Regions from separate parts of the Vogesella oryzagri genome, predicted to be linked through region 1. Evidence: predicted binding sites of a transcription regulator. Region 1 holds the regulator's gene; each other region holds the start of a gene.
What was found. Region 1 encodes sigma-54, which starts transcription at its own class of promoters, with help from an activator protein. Its sites were predicted from a motif close to CTGGCACGCTTCATGCTT; they were not measured.
Positions count from the first base shown of each region.

Region 2: nirB (nitrite reductase large subunit NirB) is a predicted target of sigma-54. The motif match lies at 2,945-2,962, and genes of this name have one in related genera.
Region 3: ABNW52_RS08380 (nitrate/nitrite transporter) is a predicted target of sigma-54. The motif match lies at 2,113-2,130, and genes of this name have one in related genera.
Region 4: ABNW52_RS06320 (ammonium transporter) is a predicted target of sigma-54. The motif match lies at 1,577-1,594, and genes of this name have one in related genera.

Region 1 covers NZ_JBEFLD010000008.1:108,784-112,733, forward strand. The annotation lists gene lptA (lipopolysaccharide transport periplasmic protein LptA) at 1-428, shown strand, start outside; gene lptB (LPS export ABC transporter ATP-binding protein) at 425-1,153, shown strand; gene ABNW52_RS15425 (RNA polymerase factor sigma-54) at 1,160-2,578, shown strand; gene hpf (ribosome hibernation-promoting factor, HPF/YfiA family) at 2,640-2,969, shown strand; gene ABNW52_RS15435 (PTS sugar transporter subunit IIA) at 3,101-3,559, shown strand; gene hprK (HPr(Ser) kinase/phosphatase) at 3,552-3,950, shown strand, end outside.
Region 2 covers NZ_JBEFLD010000004.1:140,701-144,650, reverse strand. The annotation lists gene nirD (nitrite reductase small subunit NirD) at 1-299, opposite strand, end outside; gene nirB (nitrite reductase large subunit NirB) at 354-2,786, opposite strand; gene ABNW52_RS08385 (bifunctional protein-serine/threonine kinase/phosphatase) at 3,145-3,950, opposite strand, start outside.
Region 3 covers NZ_JBEFLD010000004.1:136,143-140,092, forward strand. The annotation lists gene ABNW52_RS08365 (CmpA/NrtA family ABC transporter substrate-binding protein) at 1-666, shown strand, start outside; gene ABNW52_RS08370 (FTR1 family iron permease) at 788-1,588, opposite strand; gene ABNW52_RS08375 (cupredoxin domain-containing protein) at 1,603-1,926, opposite strand; gene ABNW52_RS08380 (nitrate/nitrite transporter) at 2,263-3,471, shown strand; gene ABNW52_RS08385 (bifunctional protein-serine/threonine kinase/phosphatase) at 3,700-3,950, shown strand, end outside.
Region 4 covers NZ_JBEFLD010000003.1:223,318-227,267, reverse strand. The annotation lists gene ABNW52_RS06330 (D-amino acid dehydrogenase) at 1-793, opposite strand, end outside; gene ABNW52_RS06325 (winged helix-turn-helix transcriptional regulator) at 963-1,460, shown strand; gene ABNW52_RS06320 (ammonium transporter) at 1,635-2,834, shown strand; gene ABNW52_RS06315 (cold-shock protein) at 3,171-3,374, opposite strand; gene ABNW52_RS06310 (GGDEF domain-containing protein) at 3,758-3,950, shown strand, end outside.

The DNA of each region.
Region 1 (3,950 bases):
AACTGGCGGCGGATCGCGGTTCGCTGGACCAGAAACAGGGCATCAACATCCTGGAGGGCAATGTGGTCGCCACCCAGGGCACGCTCAGCATGCGTGCCGACAAGACCATTGTCACCCGCGACGCCCAGGGCAACCAGACGCTGCAGGCCTTTGGCAACCAGGCACAGTTCCGCCAGAAGCTGGACGGCAAGAACGAGTACATCGAAGGCCAGGCCAACCGCGTGGACTACACCAGTGTCACCAACCAGGTGGTGCTGACCGGCAAGGCGCGCGTGAAGCGCGGTGCCGATCTGGTGACCGGTGAGCAGATCACCTACAACACCGTGACCGAGATCTACCAGGTAATGGGTGGCAGCCCGGCCGCCAGCGGTGGCACCAAGGGCCGCGTGACCGTGATCATCCAGCCCAAGCCGCAGGACAAGCCATGACGCAAAGCCGCCTGAGCATCCAGCACCTGAAAAAAACCTTCAAGAAGCGCACCGTGGTGCAGGACGTGTCGATGGACATCGCCAGCGGTGAAGTCATCGGCCTGCTCGGCCCCAACGGTGCCGGCAAGACCACCAGCTTCTACATGGTGGTGGGTCTGGTCGCCGCCGATGCCGGTGACATCACCCTCAACGGCGACACCATTACCCACCTGCCCATCCACAAGCGCGCCCGCCTGGGGCTGGGTTATCTGCCGCAGGAAGCCTCCATCTTCCGCAAGATGACGGTGGAGGAAAACATCCTGGCGGTGCTGGAAGTGGCCGGCTATCGCGGCGAACAGCTGGAAAACGAGCTGCAACTGCTGCTGGACGATCTGCACATTGATCACCTGCGCGACAGCAATGCCATGGCGCTGTCCGGCGGTGAGCGCCGCCGGGTGGAAATCGCCCGCGTGCTGGCCACCCGTCCGCGCTTCATCCTGCTGGATGAACCGTTTGCCGGCGTCGACCCGATCGCGGTCATCGACATCCAGAAGATCATTTCCTTCCTCAAGGAACGCGGCATCGGTGTACTGATTACCGACCACAACGTGCGCGAGACCCTGCGCATCTGCGACCGCGCCTACATCATCTCCGAAGGCCGCGTGCTGGCTTCCGGCCTGCCCGCCGAACTGGTCAGCAACGAACAGGTGCGGCAGGTTTATCTTGGCGAGCACTTCCACCTGTAAAGCGGCATGAAACAGTCCCTGCAGCTAAAAGTCAGCCAGCAACTGACCCTGACCCCACAATTGCAGCAGTCGATCAAGCTGCTGCAAATGTCCACGCTCGACCTCTCCACCGAGCTGGAGCGCTACCTGCTGGAAAACCCGCTGCTGGAACGCGCCGACGGCGACAGCCAGAGCGAACACGAGCCGGCAGAGGCACAGGTCAGCAACGAAGCCAGCAGCGACAGCAGCAGCACTGAAGACAGCCCGCGCGAGCGCGATGAAATGGAGCTGGGCGACTGGGGCAGCGGCGGCGGTGGCAGCGGCCGTGATGACGACGACGAATTCGACCCCATTCTCAACACCCCGTGCCGCCCGACGCTGCGCGAGCACTTGGCGGCACAGATCGGCGAAATGCCGTTGAGCCGCCGCGACAGCGCACTGCTGACCCTGCTGATCGAGGAGCTGGACGAAGACGGCTACCTCACCACGCCGCTGGACGAATTTGCCGCCAGCCTGCCGCTGGAACTGGACGTCGACACCGACGAGCTGGAGTACCTGCGCAAGCTGCTGCTGCAGTTCGAGCCGGTCGGCATCGGCAGCCGGCAGCTTGCCGAATTCTTGCAACTGCAGTTGGCCGCATTGCCGACATCCACGCCGTCACGCGAACTGGCGACCACCCTGGTGCGCGAGCACCTGGCCCTGTTGGGCAACCGCGACTTTGTACGCCTGAAGAAACTGCTGAACGTGGGCGAGGCCGAACTGCGCGCCGCCCACCAGCTGATCTCCACCCTGCGGCCGCGGCCGACCAGCGGTTTCGACCAGGGCGAGACCCACTACGTGGTGCCGGATATCCACGTTGTCCGCCGCCGTGGCCGCTGGGTCGCCCAGCTCAACCGCAGCGTGCTGCCGAAACTGCAGGTCAACCAGCTCTATGCCGGCATGCTGCAACAGCGCGACAGCAGCCACAACCTCAGCGGCCAATTGCAGGAGGCGCGCTGGCTGGTGAAAAACATCCAGCAGCGATTTGACACCATCCTGAAAGTGTCGGAAGCTATCGTTGACAGGCAACAGGCGTTCTTTGAACACGGCGAAGTGGCAATGCGGTCCCTGATTCTGCGAGACATCGCGGATGAGCTGGGGCTGCATGAGTCAACGATTTCCAGGGTCACAACCCAGAAATACCTGCTGTGCAGCCGTGGCCTGTTCGAGCTCAAGTATTTCTTCGGTAATGCGCTGGAAACCGACAGTGGCGGCGAATGCTCCGCCACGGCCATCAAGGCGCATATCCGCCAGATTATCGATGCGGAAGACAGCAAAAAACCGCTGTCCGATAGTGCCATCGCCGATCGTCTCACGGCACAGGGCATACAGGTTGCCAGGCGCACCGTAGCCAAGTATCGTGAAGCTATGCAGATACCGCCAGTTAACCTTCGCAAAGCACTATAAGAGTGCTACGAAAACCCGGTACGGCCAGCCCGACCGTATCGTCAACAGAAGGAGTCAGGGTATGAACCTCAAAATTACCGGTCTACACCTCGAAGTTACCCCCGCCCTGCGCGATTTCATCGAGAGCAAACTGGAACGCATCACCCGTCACGTTGATAATGTTATCGGCGTAACCGTGACGCTGTCCGTGGATAAACTGGTACAAAAAGCGGAGGTCAATGTGCATCTGGCCGGCAAGGACATCCATGTCGAGGCAAACGATTCCGACATGTACGCCGCCATTGATTCCCTGATGGACAAACTGGACCGTCAGGTACTGAAGTTCAAGGAAAAACAGGGGGAGCATCGTAGTATTGCGCCACAGGCTGACGCCGCCGACGCGGCACTGTAAACCAGTCGCCAGCACAAATAACAACGGGAGCCACAGGCTCCCGTTTTTGCTGGCCTCCAGACACGCTGTTGCTATGGAAAACGGCGGACTCAGCGTAGAATGGCCGACGTTTTTCCGCCCCTAAAGACATCATGAGCTTGATCGGCAAGATTCTTCCCCAGTCGCACGTACTGGCGGACCTGGAGATCTCCAGCAAGAAGCGCCTGTTCGAACAGATCGGCCTCTTGGTTGAAAACAGTTTCGGCATTGCACGCAGCGATGTGTTCGACAGCCTGTTCGCCCGCGAAAAGCTGGGCTCTACCGGGCTGGGCCAGGGTGTCGCCATTCCGCATGGCCGCATCAAGGGCCTGAAGGACGCTACCGGCTTCTTCGTGCGGCTGAAAACCCCGATTCCATTCGAGGCCCCGGACGGCAAGCCGGTCAACCTGCTGTTCGTGCTGCTGGTACCGGAGCAGGCCACCGATCTGCACCTGCAGGTGCTGTCGGAACTGGCGCAATTGTTCTCCAGCCGCAGCCTGCGCGAGAAAATGTGCTGCGCCGATAACCTCACCCTGCACGCCCTGCTTTGCGAAGACAGCCACCATGCCTAATGTCAGTGTCCGCCGCCTGTTCCAGGACAATCAGCACAAACTCAATCTGAGCTGGATCGCCGGCAAATCCGGCTCCGACAACCTGATTTCCAACGACGAACAGCGGCCGACACAGGCGCTGGTCGGCCACCTCAACTTCATTCACCCCAACCGGGTGCAGGTGCTGGGTCTGGCCGAGGTGGAATACCTGGACAAACTGGAGCAGGCCGCCGCCCGCACCGCGCTGGACCAGCTGTTCCACAAGACCATGGCGGTGGTGATCGTTGCCAACGGCCAGACGGTGCCCAAGCTGCTGCAGGACTACTGCCAGAGCCACAGCGTGCCGCTGATGAGCACGCCGCTGGAAAGCCCGTACCTGATGGACGTGCTGCGCATCTACCTGGCGCGCGCC
Region 2 (3,950 bases), on a different contig from region 1:
AACACGGTGCCGGCTTCCTGCTTCAGCGCGATGTGCCCGGTGCAGCCTTCGTCCGGCGCACAGGCCTGGCCGGTGGCCAGATCGATATGCCAGTTATGCAGCGGGCAGGCCACGCTGCGGCCGGAGACGATGCCCTGCGACAGCGGGCCGCCCTTGTGCGGGCACTTGTCGTGCAGCGCGAACAGCTGGTCATCGGCGGTGCGGAAGATGGCGATGTCCACCTTGCCTTCGCGTTTCAGCACGCGGGCGCCCTGCGACGGGATGTCGGCCAGCTGGCAGACGGCTTTCCATTCGGACATGGTTGGTTTCCTTTGCTTGAGAGCGGCCCCCGGCCAGGCGCCGGGGGCACGGCATTACACGGTAAGCGGGGCGAATTCGTGGCTGGCCACGCCCTTGGCGTAGCGCTCGGCCCACGGGTCCTGCTCGAAGGACAGCGCGAACTTCAGCCGCGCATACAGCTCGCTGCGGCCAATGTTGTCGCTCAGCACGCGCTGCTTGATGTAGTCCATGCCGACGCGCTGCAGGAAGTGCACGGTGCGCTCCAGGTAGAACGCCTCCTCGCGGTACAGCTGCAGGAAGGCGCCGCTGTATTCCATGACTTCTTCGCGGGTCTTCACCTTGCAGAAGAACTCCGCCACCTCGGTCTTGATGCCGCCGTTGCCGCCGATGTACAGCTCCCAGCCGGAATCCACGCCGATGATGCCCACGTCCTTGATGCCGGATTCGGCGCAGTTGCGCGGGCAGCCGGACACCGCCAGCTTGACCTTGGCCGGGCTCCACATGCCGAACAGGTCTTTTTCCAGGTCGATGCCCATCTGGGTGGAATCCTGGGTGCCGAAGCGGCAGAACTCGCTGCCGACGCAGGTTTTCACCGTGCGCAAGGATTTGCCGTAGGCGTGGCCGGACGGCATGTCCAGCTCCTGCCACACCTTGGGCAGGTCTTCCTTCTTCACCCCCAGCAGGTCGATACGTTGGCCGCCGGTCACCTTCACCATCGGGATTTCATACTTGTCGGCCACGTCGGCGATGCGGCGCAGCTCGGACGGGTTGGTCACCCCGCCCCACATGCGCGGCACCACCGAGTAGGTGCCGTCCTTCTGGATGTTGGCGTGCACGCGCTCGTTGATGAAGCGCGACTGCGGGTCATCCTTCGCCTCGCCCGGCCAGGTGGAAATCAGGTAGTAGTTCACCGCCGGGCGGCAGCTGGCACAGCCGTCCGGACTGCGCCAGGCCAGCTGGCGGAAGGTGTCGGCCAGGGTGATGAGGTGCTTGTCGCGAATCGCCTGCCGCAGCTGGCCGTGGTTCATGTCGCTGCAACCGCAGATGGCTTTCTCCGCCTTCGGCTTCACGTCGGCGGCGCCGCCGACGCAGTTGATCAGGATCTGCTCCACCAGGCCGGTACAGGAGCCGCAGGAGCTGGCCGCCTTGGTGTGCTTCTTCACGTCGTCGACGGTGAACAGGCCCTTTTCCTGGATCGCCTTGACGATGGTGCCCTTGCACACGCCGTTGCAGCCGCACACTTCGGCCTCGTCCGGCATGCTCATGGCGCGATTCTGGCCGGCGTGGCCGGTATCGCCGATGGCGCCTTCGCCCAGCATCAGCTGGTCGCGGATTTCGTGCACCGCGTGGCCTTCGCGGATCAGGCGGAAGTACCAGCCGCCGTCGGCGGTGTCGCCGTACAGGCAGGCGCCCACCAGCTTGTCTTCCTTCACGATCAGCTTCTTGTACACGCCGCCCATCGGGTCGGATAGGGTGATCTGCTCACAGCCATCGCCGCCGTTGAAATCGCCGGCGGAGAACACGTCGATGCCGGTCACCTTGAGCTTGGTGGAGGTGGCCGCCGGCACGTAGCGGGCGATGCCGTAGTTGGCCAGATGGTTGGCCGCCACCTTGGCCATGTCGAACAGCGGCGCCACCAGGCCGTAGCTGACGCCACGGTGACTGACGCACTCGCCCACCGCGTACACGCGCGGGTCGAAAGTCTGCAGGAAGTCATTCACCACCACGCCGCGGTCGCAGTACAGCCCGGACTGCTCGGCCAGGGTGTAGTTGGGACGAATGCCCACCGCCATCACCACCAGATCGGCCGGCACCGCATCGCCATCCTTGAAGCGCACCGCGCACACGCGGCCGCTTTCGCCCTGCACCAGCTCGGCGGTCTGCTTCTGCAGCAGGAACTTCAGGCCCTTGGCTTCCAGGCTCTGCTGCAGCAGCTGCGCCGCGGTCTTGTCCAGCTGGCGATCCAGCAGCCATTCGCCCAGGTGCACCACGGTCACGCTCATGCCGCGCGCCAACAGGCCGTTGGCTGCTTCCAGCCCCAACAGGCCGCCGCCGATCACCACCGCATGCTGATGGCTGCCGGCAGCGTCGATCATCTGGTTCACATCGGCGATGTCACGGAAAGTCACCACCCCCGGCAGGTCCTTGCCGGGCACCGGCAGGATGAACGGGTTGGAGCCGGTGGCCAGCAGCAGGCGGTCATACGGCACCGCGGTGCCGTCGGCGGCGCGCACCGTGCGGCGGCCACGGTCGATCTCCACCACCGGCTTGCCCAAATGCAGGGTGATGCCGTTGTCGGCATACCAGTCCACGTCGTTGAGCATGATTTCCGGCAGCGTCTGCTCGCCGGTCAGTACCGGCGACAGCATGATGCGGTTGTAGTTGGCGTGCGGCTCGGCGCCGAATACGGTGATGTCGTAGGCATCGGGGGCCAGTTTCAGCAGCTCTTCCAGCGTGCGCACCCCGGCCATGCCATTGCCCACCATGACCAATTTCTGTTTGTCCATCGCGTTGCATCCTTTCTTGCCGGCTGCACCACCGCGGCATTGCTGCGGTACAGACCAAAAAAAAAAGCCCGCTGCCACGGGGAACCCCCACGGCAACGGACCTCTTTGTCCCGCTCCTGCGCCGCCATTGGCACAAGAGACCTTTACGTGACACTGTTTAGCAACTGGCGTGCCAGCTTGCCGGCACTGGTTTCCGCCGTTTGCGGCCAACCTTTGCCTTGGCTTGGTGCATTGCGGCACGAAAACAGGGAAACCGCACCGCTGGTGGGCAGCCGGGCGGCCGTTCGCCCTCGCCCGCCGGCCTGCTCCCCCAAAAAAACACCCCGGCAAGGCCGGGGCGAACAGGGGAACACGCGGCTCAGTGCAGCAGCAGCGCGTACAACAACAGCAAATTGATCAGCAGCGACCACAGCGCCACGCGGCGCCACACCCGCATCGACAGCCGCTCGGCCCACGGCACGTGCTGGCGGGCGGTAACCGGCTGGCTGTCGCCGCGCTCCAGTGCCAGGCGGAATTCCTCGGCGGTTTCGAAACGGCGCGCCGCGTTCGGGTCCACTGCCTTGGCCAGCACCCGTTCCAGCCACAGCGGCACATCCGGCCGGTAGCGGCTGACCGGCTGCGGGGCGCCGAAATGCGGACGCTGAAACGCCTCGATCTCGCCATACGGGTAGCGGCCGCACAGCAGCCAGTACAGGGTGACGCCCAGCGCGTACAGATCGCTGCCGGCATCGGCCGCGGCGCCGTCGAACAGCTGCGGCGCCATGAACGATGGCGTGCCGGCGCTGCCGCCCTGCTCCTCGCCGCTGATGCCGGCACACCAGGCCACGCCCAGATCCAGCAAGCGCAGCTGGCCATCGCGCCCCAGGTGCACATTGTCCGGCTTCACATCGCGATGCACGATGCCCAGCCGGTGCAGGGTGGCCAGCGCGCGGGTGAGCGCCAGCCCGGTCAGCACCACCTCGGCCACACTGCTCTGGCCGTCGCCGGCACGTTGCGTCAGGGTGTGGCCGTCGTACCAGCGCAGCAGGTAGTACAGGTGACTGCGCGCCGGCAGCGGCGCCACTTCGGCAAAATACGGCGAGCTGACACGGCGCTGCAGCCATTCTTCCACCAGCAGCGACTGCGCCGCCTCGCGGTCGCCGGCCAGCGTCGCCGGCAGCGTCT
Region 3 (3,950 bases), on a different contig from region 1:
ATGGTGGCGGCGCTGCGCGCCGGGCAGATGGATGGTTATTGCGCCGGCGAGCCGTGGCACAGCCTGGCGGCGGCCGAGGGCGTCGGCTTTACCGTGGCCAGCAGCGGCGACATCTGGCCGGATCATCCGGAAAAAGTGTTGGGGACCACGGCCGAATGGGCGGTGGCCAACCCGGCAACTGCGTGTGCGCTGATTGCGGCACTGCTGGATGCCTCGCGCTTCGTGGACGATGTGCGCAACCGCGAGGTGGTGGCCGGGCTGCTGGCGGAAAACGCCGGCCTGCCGCTACCGGCCGGGGTGCTGAATGCTGGCTTGTCCGGCACCTGCGTCGCCGGCGGGTTGAAGTGTTTCGACGATGGCCGGGTGAATTATCCGTATCTGTCGGACGGCATGTGGTTCCTCACCCAGTACCGGCGCTGGGGGCTGCTGCGTGAGGAGCCGGATTACCTCACCGTTGCCCGGCAGATCAACCAGCTGGCGCTGTATCAGCAGGCGGCGCAAATGGCCGGCGTGGCGTTGCCGGCTAGCAGCATGCGCAGCAGCCGCCTGATCGATGGCGTGCTGTGGGATGGCCGCGATCCTGCCGGCTATGCGGTGGGTTTCCCGGTGCAGGGGGCAACGCAGGAAGAATGGGATGCCAGCCAGCGCCAGGCGGCGTGGCAATAACACGCCGCGCCGGCAACGCGGCAGCCTTGCGCTGTGCGGCAGCAGGCCGGGCGCCAAGTCGGGGACGGGCAATAAAAAACCGGGCGCGAGGCCCGGTTTTTATCATCACAGCGGCGACGGCTTAGCGTGCCTGGCGGCGCAAGCCGAACAAGACGCTGCACCAGAACACACCATAGGCCAGCACCACACTCAGCGCCGGCTGCGCGCGGTAGCCGGTGAAAGTGGCCAGGAAGCCCCCCACGCTGCCGTTGTCGCTCAACAGCGCGCTGCTGTCCCATACCGGGTCCAGCAGGGTAGGCAACAGGTCGAGGTTGATCGCCCGTTCGCAGGCATTCACCAGTAGCGAGGCGGCCAGCAACAGCAGCAACACTTCGCTGATGCGGAAAAAACGCTGCCAGGTCAGGAAGCGGCTGCTTTGCTGCAACAGCCAGAACGTTCCCCAGGCCAGCAACACACCCAGTGGCAGCATCAGCCAGAACAGCGGGTTGCCGCCTTCACCGGTGCCAAGGCCATAGAGAAACACCACCGCTTCCGAGCTTTCGCGCGCCACGGCCAGCGCCACCACCACCAGCATGCCCCACCAGTTGGCCTGCTGCTGCGCCTGCGCCAGGCTGCTTTCCAGCTCGCGCTTGAGCTTGCGGCCATGGGCGCGCATCCAGAACACCATCTGCACGATCAACACGGCGGCAACGCCCACCATGCCCAGCTGGAAGTATTCCAGCCCGGTATCGGTCAGCACATCGGCAATGCCGACAATGGCGAAGGCCAGCAGAATGGCCAGCCCGACGCCAACTGCCACGCCGCCCCACAAGAAGCGCATGCCGGTGCCGTGGCCGTGCTGTTTCAGCCAGCTGTGCAGGATGCCTACCACCAGCATGGCTTCGACGGTTTCCCGCCAGACGATGAAAAGTGCGTTACCCATGATGTGCCTGCTGCTTACTTGGCGACAACTTCGCCCTTGGCTTTGTCTTCGTTGAACTCGTCAAAGAACTTGTAGCTGCCGGCTTTCAGTGCCTTCACTTTCACCTGGGCGGTCTTGCCGGCGGCAATCACTTTTTCCACGTGCAGCTGCTTGCTCTCGAACTCCACTGCTTTCTTGCCGGTGTTCTGCACTTCGATCACGAAGGCCTGGCCGGCGGTCACATTCAGCTGCGCCGGGGTGAAGCCGTTTTCGTTGGCGGTGATCTTTACCACGTTGTCGGCAGCGGCAGCCGACAGGGCGATGGTGGCAAGGGCGAGGGCGGCGGCAAATTTGCGCATGGTCTACTCCGGTTAAGCGGTGTTGGGATTCGGGGTTATTGTAATACAGCTACAAACAAGAATGAATCGCGATAGTGTTCTGTTACAAAACAACCCAAGCTGGCGCCGTAAGTATCGCTTCGGTGCGGCCGTGCACCACATTCTGGCGAAAACGTCGGCAAAACCGCGAAAATTGATGCTTTGCAGCAGGCACGGCGCTTGCTCAGTAGTCGGCACAGACCTGGCTGCCAATGGCGGCGCCGGGCCCGGACAACGAGGTCCGCCGCGCAGCACTCCATGCTGCGTCGCGGGCCTTTTTTGCGTTTTGTGGCGACGACTGGCAAGGGAGCAATACAAATGAGCAAGGACTTCTGGAAAGCAGGGCATACCCCCACGCTGCTGATGGCGTTTCTGTATTTCGATCTGAGTTTCATGGTGTGGTACATCCTGGGGCCGTTGGCGATCCAGATCGCCGCCGACCTGCACCTGAGTGCGCAGCAGCGCGGGCTGATGGTGGCAACGCCGATTCTGGCCGGCGCCATTCTGCGCTTCGGCATGGGCTTGATCGTGGACCGGCTGTCGGCGCGCACCGCCGGCATTATCGGCCAGGTGGTGGTGATGCTGGCGCTGGGCGCGGCCTGGGTGCTGGGCATTCACAGCTTTGAGCACGCGCTGCTGCTGGGCGTGTTCCTCGGCGTCGCCGGGGCGGCCTTTGCGGTATCACTGCCGCTGGCGTCGCAGTGGTATCCGCCGGAGCATCAGGGCAAGGCGATGGGCATTGCCGGTGCCGGCAACTCCGGCACGGTATTCGCCGCGCTGCTGGCGCCAGGGTTGGCCGCAGCTTTCGGCTGGGAGAACGTGTTCGGCATGGCGGTGCTGCCGCTGGGCATCGTGTTCGTGCTGTTCTGCCTGTTTGCCAAGAACGCGCCGCAGCGTCCGGCGCCCAAGGCCATGGCCGACTATCTGCGCGTACTGGGCGACAAGGACAGCTGGTGGTTCATGTTCTTCTACTGCGTGACCTTTGGCGGCTTTGCCGGCCTGGCCAGCGCCTTGCCCGGCTACTTCCATGACCAGTACGGTCTGGGCGCCGTCACCGCCGGCTACTACACCGCGGCCTGCGTGTTTGCCGGCTCGCTGATGCGCCCGCTGGGCGGTGCGCTGGCCGACCGTATCGGTGGCATTCGCACCCTGCTGGTGGTGTACACCCTGGCGGCGCTGCTGATCGCCGTGGTCGGTGTCGGGCTGTCGCAGAGTCTGGCGCTGGCGCTGTTTGTCGGTGCCATGCTGGCGCTGGGTTGCGGTAACGGCGCGGTGTTCCAGCTGGTGCCGCAACGCTTCCGCAAGGAAATCGGCGTGATGACCGGCCTGATCGGCATGGCCGGCGGCATTGGCGGCTTCCTGCTGGCGGCCGGCCTGGGTCTGGTCAAGCAGCACACCGGCAACTACCAGCTGGGGCTGTGGCTGTTCGCCAGCCTGGGGCTGGTGGCCTGGGTGGGCCTGTACGCGGTGAAACTGCGCTGGCGCACCACCTGGGGCTCGTCCAGCGTGACGGCAGCCCGGGTATAAGGCAGCGGCCGGGCCGGCAGCGCTGGCCTGGCGATTAAGCGCCACCCGTTCCCTCCCACCGCCAGCCTGAGGCCGGGCGCAGGGAGGGAACGGCGTGGCAGCAAGCAAACCGGCAGTGGGCGCGGCAACCAGCCGTCGCCCACCGCGTTGTTAACGGCGCCGTCTGGGCGGTTGCCGCGCGCCGGCCGCGCTGAGCGGCTTGGCGCAACTGCATTGCAGGGAGACACCATGGCGTTGCAACTGACTATCGGCCAGTGCTCGGAACCGGGCCGGCGCGAGCGCAACGAAGACGCGCTGGGCTGGTGCCTACCGGATGGCGAGGTGCTGGCCGGCAAGGGCGCCTTGTTCGCGCTGGCCGACGGCGTCTCCGGCTGTGCCGACGGCAAGTTGGCCGCCAGCTCCAGCGTGCGCGCGGTGTGCGCCGATTACTACGCCACGCCGGAAACCTGGGAAGTCTCCGCCGCGCTGGACCGGCTGCT
Region 4 (3,950 bases), on a different contig from region 1:
CCAGGGTTTTCACCATGTCGCGCGAGTAGCTACCGGTTGCCACTACGTAGTGGTCGGCGGTCAGCAGCTCGCCTGCCACACGCACGCCGGTTACCTTGTTGCCATAGGTCTCGATGCCGTCGATGCTCTTGCCCCACAGGAACTGCACGCCCAGCGCCGCACACATCTCCGCCAGGTGAGTAGTGAACAACTGGCAGTCGCCGGTATCGTCGTTCGGCAGGCGCAGGCCGCCCTTCAGCTTGTGCTTGGTTTTGGCCAGCGCCGGCTCGATTCGGGCGCAGCCGTCGGCGTCCAGCACCTGGTATTCCACGCCGCACTCTTTCAGCACCTCGATGTCTTTGCCCATGGCATCTACTTGCTGCTGGCTGCGGAACAGCTGCAAGGTGCCGCCCTTACGACCTTCGAAGTCGAGGCCGGTCTCGGCAGTCAGCTCGCGGATCTTGTCGCGGCTGTACTCGGCCAGACGCATCATGCGGCCTTTGTTGACGTTGTAATCCTGGTAGTTGCAGTTGGCGAACATGCGCGCCATCCACTCCCACTGGTAGGTGCTGCCATCGACGCGGATCGCCAGCGGCGCATGTTTCTGGAACAGCCACTTCAGTGCTTTCATCGGGATGCCCGGTGCCGCCCATGGCGCAGCGTAGCCCGGAGAAATCTGGCCGGCGTTGCCGAAGCTGGTTTCCAGCGCCGGACCCGGCTGACGTTCGATCACGGTTACATCCACCCCGGCCTTGGCCAGATACCAAGCAGTGGAAATACCCACCACACCACCACCCAATACGATGACTTTCATGCGCTTCTCCAGACCCCTGCGTGACGGCGTAACCCCGTCTGATTGCTGTACATGTAACCACCTGGACACCGTCCAGTGAATTTCCGTAGTATATTGAGAGAAACACAGTTTTTTTAACTTAGTTTAAACACATAAGCAGCGTATTTTCTTTTAAAAACGGTAATTTACAGTGAAATCGCCATACAAAAATGGTGCGCCGCAGCGCCAACTTGACCGCATCGACCTGAAAATCCTGCACCACCTGCAGGCCAACGCCCGTATCTCCATGACCGAGCTGGCCGAAACCGTGGGCCTGTCCACCACCCCGTGCACCGAGCGGGTGCGCCGACTGGAGCGTGACGGCGTCATCGAGGGCTATCACGCGCGACTGAATCCGCAGGCGCTGGGCGCCAGCCTGCTGGTATTCGTGGAGATCAAGCTGTCCGCCAAATCCGGCGACATCTTCGACGCCTTCCGCCGCGAGGTGCAGAAGCTGCCGGACGTGCTGGAATGCCACCTGGTGTCCGGTGAATACGACTACCTGCTCAAGGTGCGACTGCCGGACATGTCGATGTACCGCAAGGTATTGGGCGACATCCTGCTCAAGCTGCCGCAGGCCAACGAGTCGCGCAGCTACGTGGTGATGGAGGAAGTGAAGGAAACCGCCATCCTGCCGCTGGGCAACTGACCACCGTACGCACCAAAGCGGCGCAAGCCATTGAGCGCGCACCGCTTTACACCATTGCAGGCACCAAAATCGCGCCACGGCTGACATAAAACCCGCCTTGGTGCCCAAATGGCGAACTGGCACCGTTATTGCTCATGAATGCCCCAATATCACGCATAACAACGGGACGCCTTCATGACCGCCATTTCTCCCAATGACGTTCTCTTTCTGCTGCTCGGCGCGGTAATGATCCTGGCCATGCACGCTGGCTTCGCCTTTCTGGAGCTGGGCACGGTGCGCAAGAAGAATCAGGTCAACGCGCTGGTAAAAATCCTCACCGACTTCGCGGTATCCGCCATCGCCTACTTCTTTGTCGGCTATAGCGTGGCCTACGGCGTGAATTTTTTTGGCGATGTGCAGCACATCAGCCAACACAGCGGTTATGAGCTGGTGAAATTCTTCTTCCTGCTGACCTTTGCCGCCGCCATCCCCGCCATCGTCTCCGGCGGCATTGCCGAGCGTGCCAAGTTCCACCCGCAATCGGCCGCCACCTTCCTGCTGGTGGGCCTGGTGTACCCGTTCTTCGAAGGCATTGCCTGGAATGGCCACTTTGGCGTGCAGGATTGGCTTGCGGCCAACCTTGGTGCGCCGTTCCACGATTTCGCCGGCTCGGTGGTGGTGCACGCGGTCGGCGGCTGGATCGGCCTGGCCGCCGTGCTGCACCTGGGTGCCCGCCGCGGCCGCTACAGCAAGGAAGGCCGCATTGCCGCGCACCCGCCGTCGTCCATCCCCTTCCTGGCGCTGGGCGCCTGGATCCTGATCGTCGGCTGGTTCGGCTTTAACGTGATGAGCGCGCAGAAGGTGGCCGGTATTTCTGGCCTGGTAGCTATCAACTCGCTGATGGCGATGGTGGGCGGAACGCTGACCGCGATGTGGCTGGGCAAGAACGACCCGGGCTTCATCCACAACGGCCCGCTGGCCGGGCTGGTGGCGGTGTGCGCCGGCTCCGACATCATGCACCCGGCGGGCGCGCTGGTCGTCGGTGGCATTGCCGGCGCCATGTTCGTGTGGCTGTTCACCCTGACGCAGAACCGCTGGAAGATCGACGACGTGCTGGGGGTATGGCCGCTACACGGTCTGTGCGGCGCCTGGGGCGGCGTAGCGGCCGGCATCTTTGGCCAGCACTGGCTGGGCGGCGCCGGTGGTGTGAGCCTGGGGTCGCAGCTGCTGGGCACCCTGGCCGGTATCGCCGTCGGTTTTGGCGGTGGCTATCTGGTGTACGGCCTGCTGAAGAAAACCGTGGGCATCCGCCTGAGCGACGAAGAGGAATTCAACGGCGCCGACCTGTCGATCCACCAGATCACCGCCACACCGGAACGCGAAGCCAACTGGTAGCTGAACTAACAAAATCGATGCGGACAAAATCAGGCCTGCCGAATTAAAGCAACTTCTGACAACTGGGCATGATGCAAAAGAGGCTCCTCAGGAGCCTCTTTTCTTTGCGCATCCAATACGGGTGAGAATTCAGAAGAAATCAGTCCAGACAACCGCTGGCTGCTTTTCCGATTCCCACTATTTTCCCGAACGCCACAGCAGTCTCGCGACAGCAACTGTGCCGCTAGCTGGCCAAGCGTTGTCGGGCTACTCCCGATGGAAGATCAAGGAAAATCGATGGCCAATATGATTAAAGCCCCGCATAGCGGGGCTTTACAGGGCGAACCTGGGTCAGGCTTACAGCGGCTGAATGCCAGATGCAGCCGGGCCTTTTTGGCCCATGCCACGGGTGAAGCTTACCTTCTGGCCTTCGTGCAGCGACTTGAAGCCATCGGCCTTGATTTCAGAGAAATGGGCAAACAGGTCATCGCCACCGTTGTCGGGGGTGATAAAGCCAAAACCTTTTGCATCATTGAAGAATTTAACGGTACCGGTTTCCATGGTGTACTCCTTGTGTCGGTAAAGGCAAAAATGCCAAATAAAGCACGATAATCAAGGAATAGATAAGGAAACAATGAAGACCAGCTTGGTGGGCAACGAGGTATCGATAGATATGGCGCTTGAACATCCTGCTATGTCGGTTATACGGGTCAATTAGCAGGAAGTCAATAAAATACTGATTTTTCTTAGTTTTTTATATGGCATAAATGGCCGTGCAGTTACATTACATACCAGATAGTTAGCAATAACATGGGCTGGCAGGCACGGCCAGTGCTATGCTGCTTGGCTAATATTATTGCGCCACCATCGCCCTGGTTTTTCCCAAAGTGCACAGCCCCACACTTGTCGCCATTGCCGCCATTCTGCTGCTTGTCATGACACTCATGCTGCTGGCTGCCTGGCGCTTCAATCCGCGTATTGCCGGCCTGGGGGCGTGGACGCTTTCCTACGGCTTTGCGCTGCTGATCAGCCTGAACTTGTTGCTACGCGCAGTAGCACCCGAGCTGCTTCTGGTGCTGCTAGCCCAGTTTTCCGCATTCATGATGGCGTATCTGAATCTGCAGGGCACACGCGCCT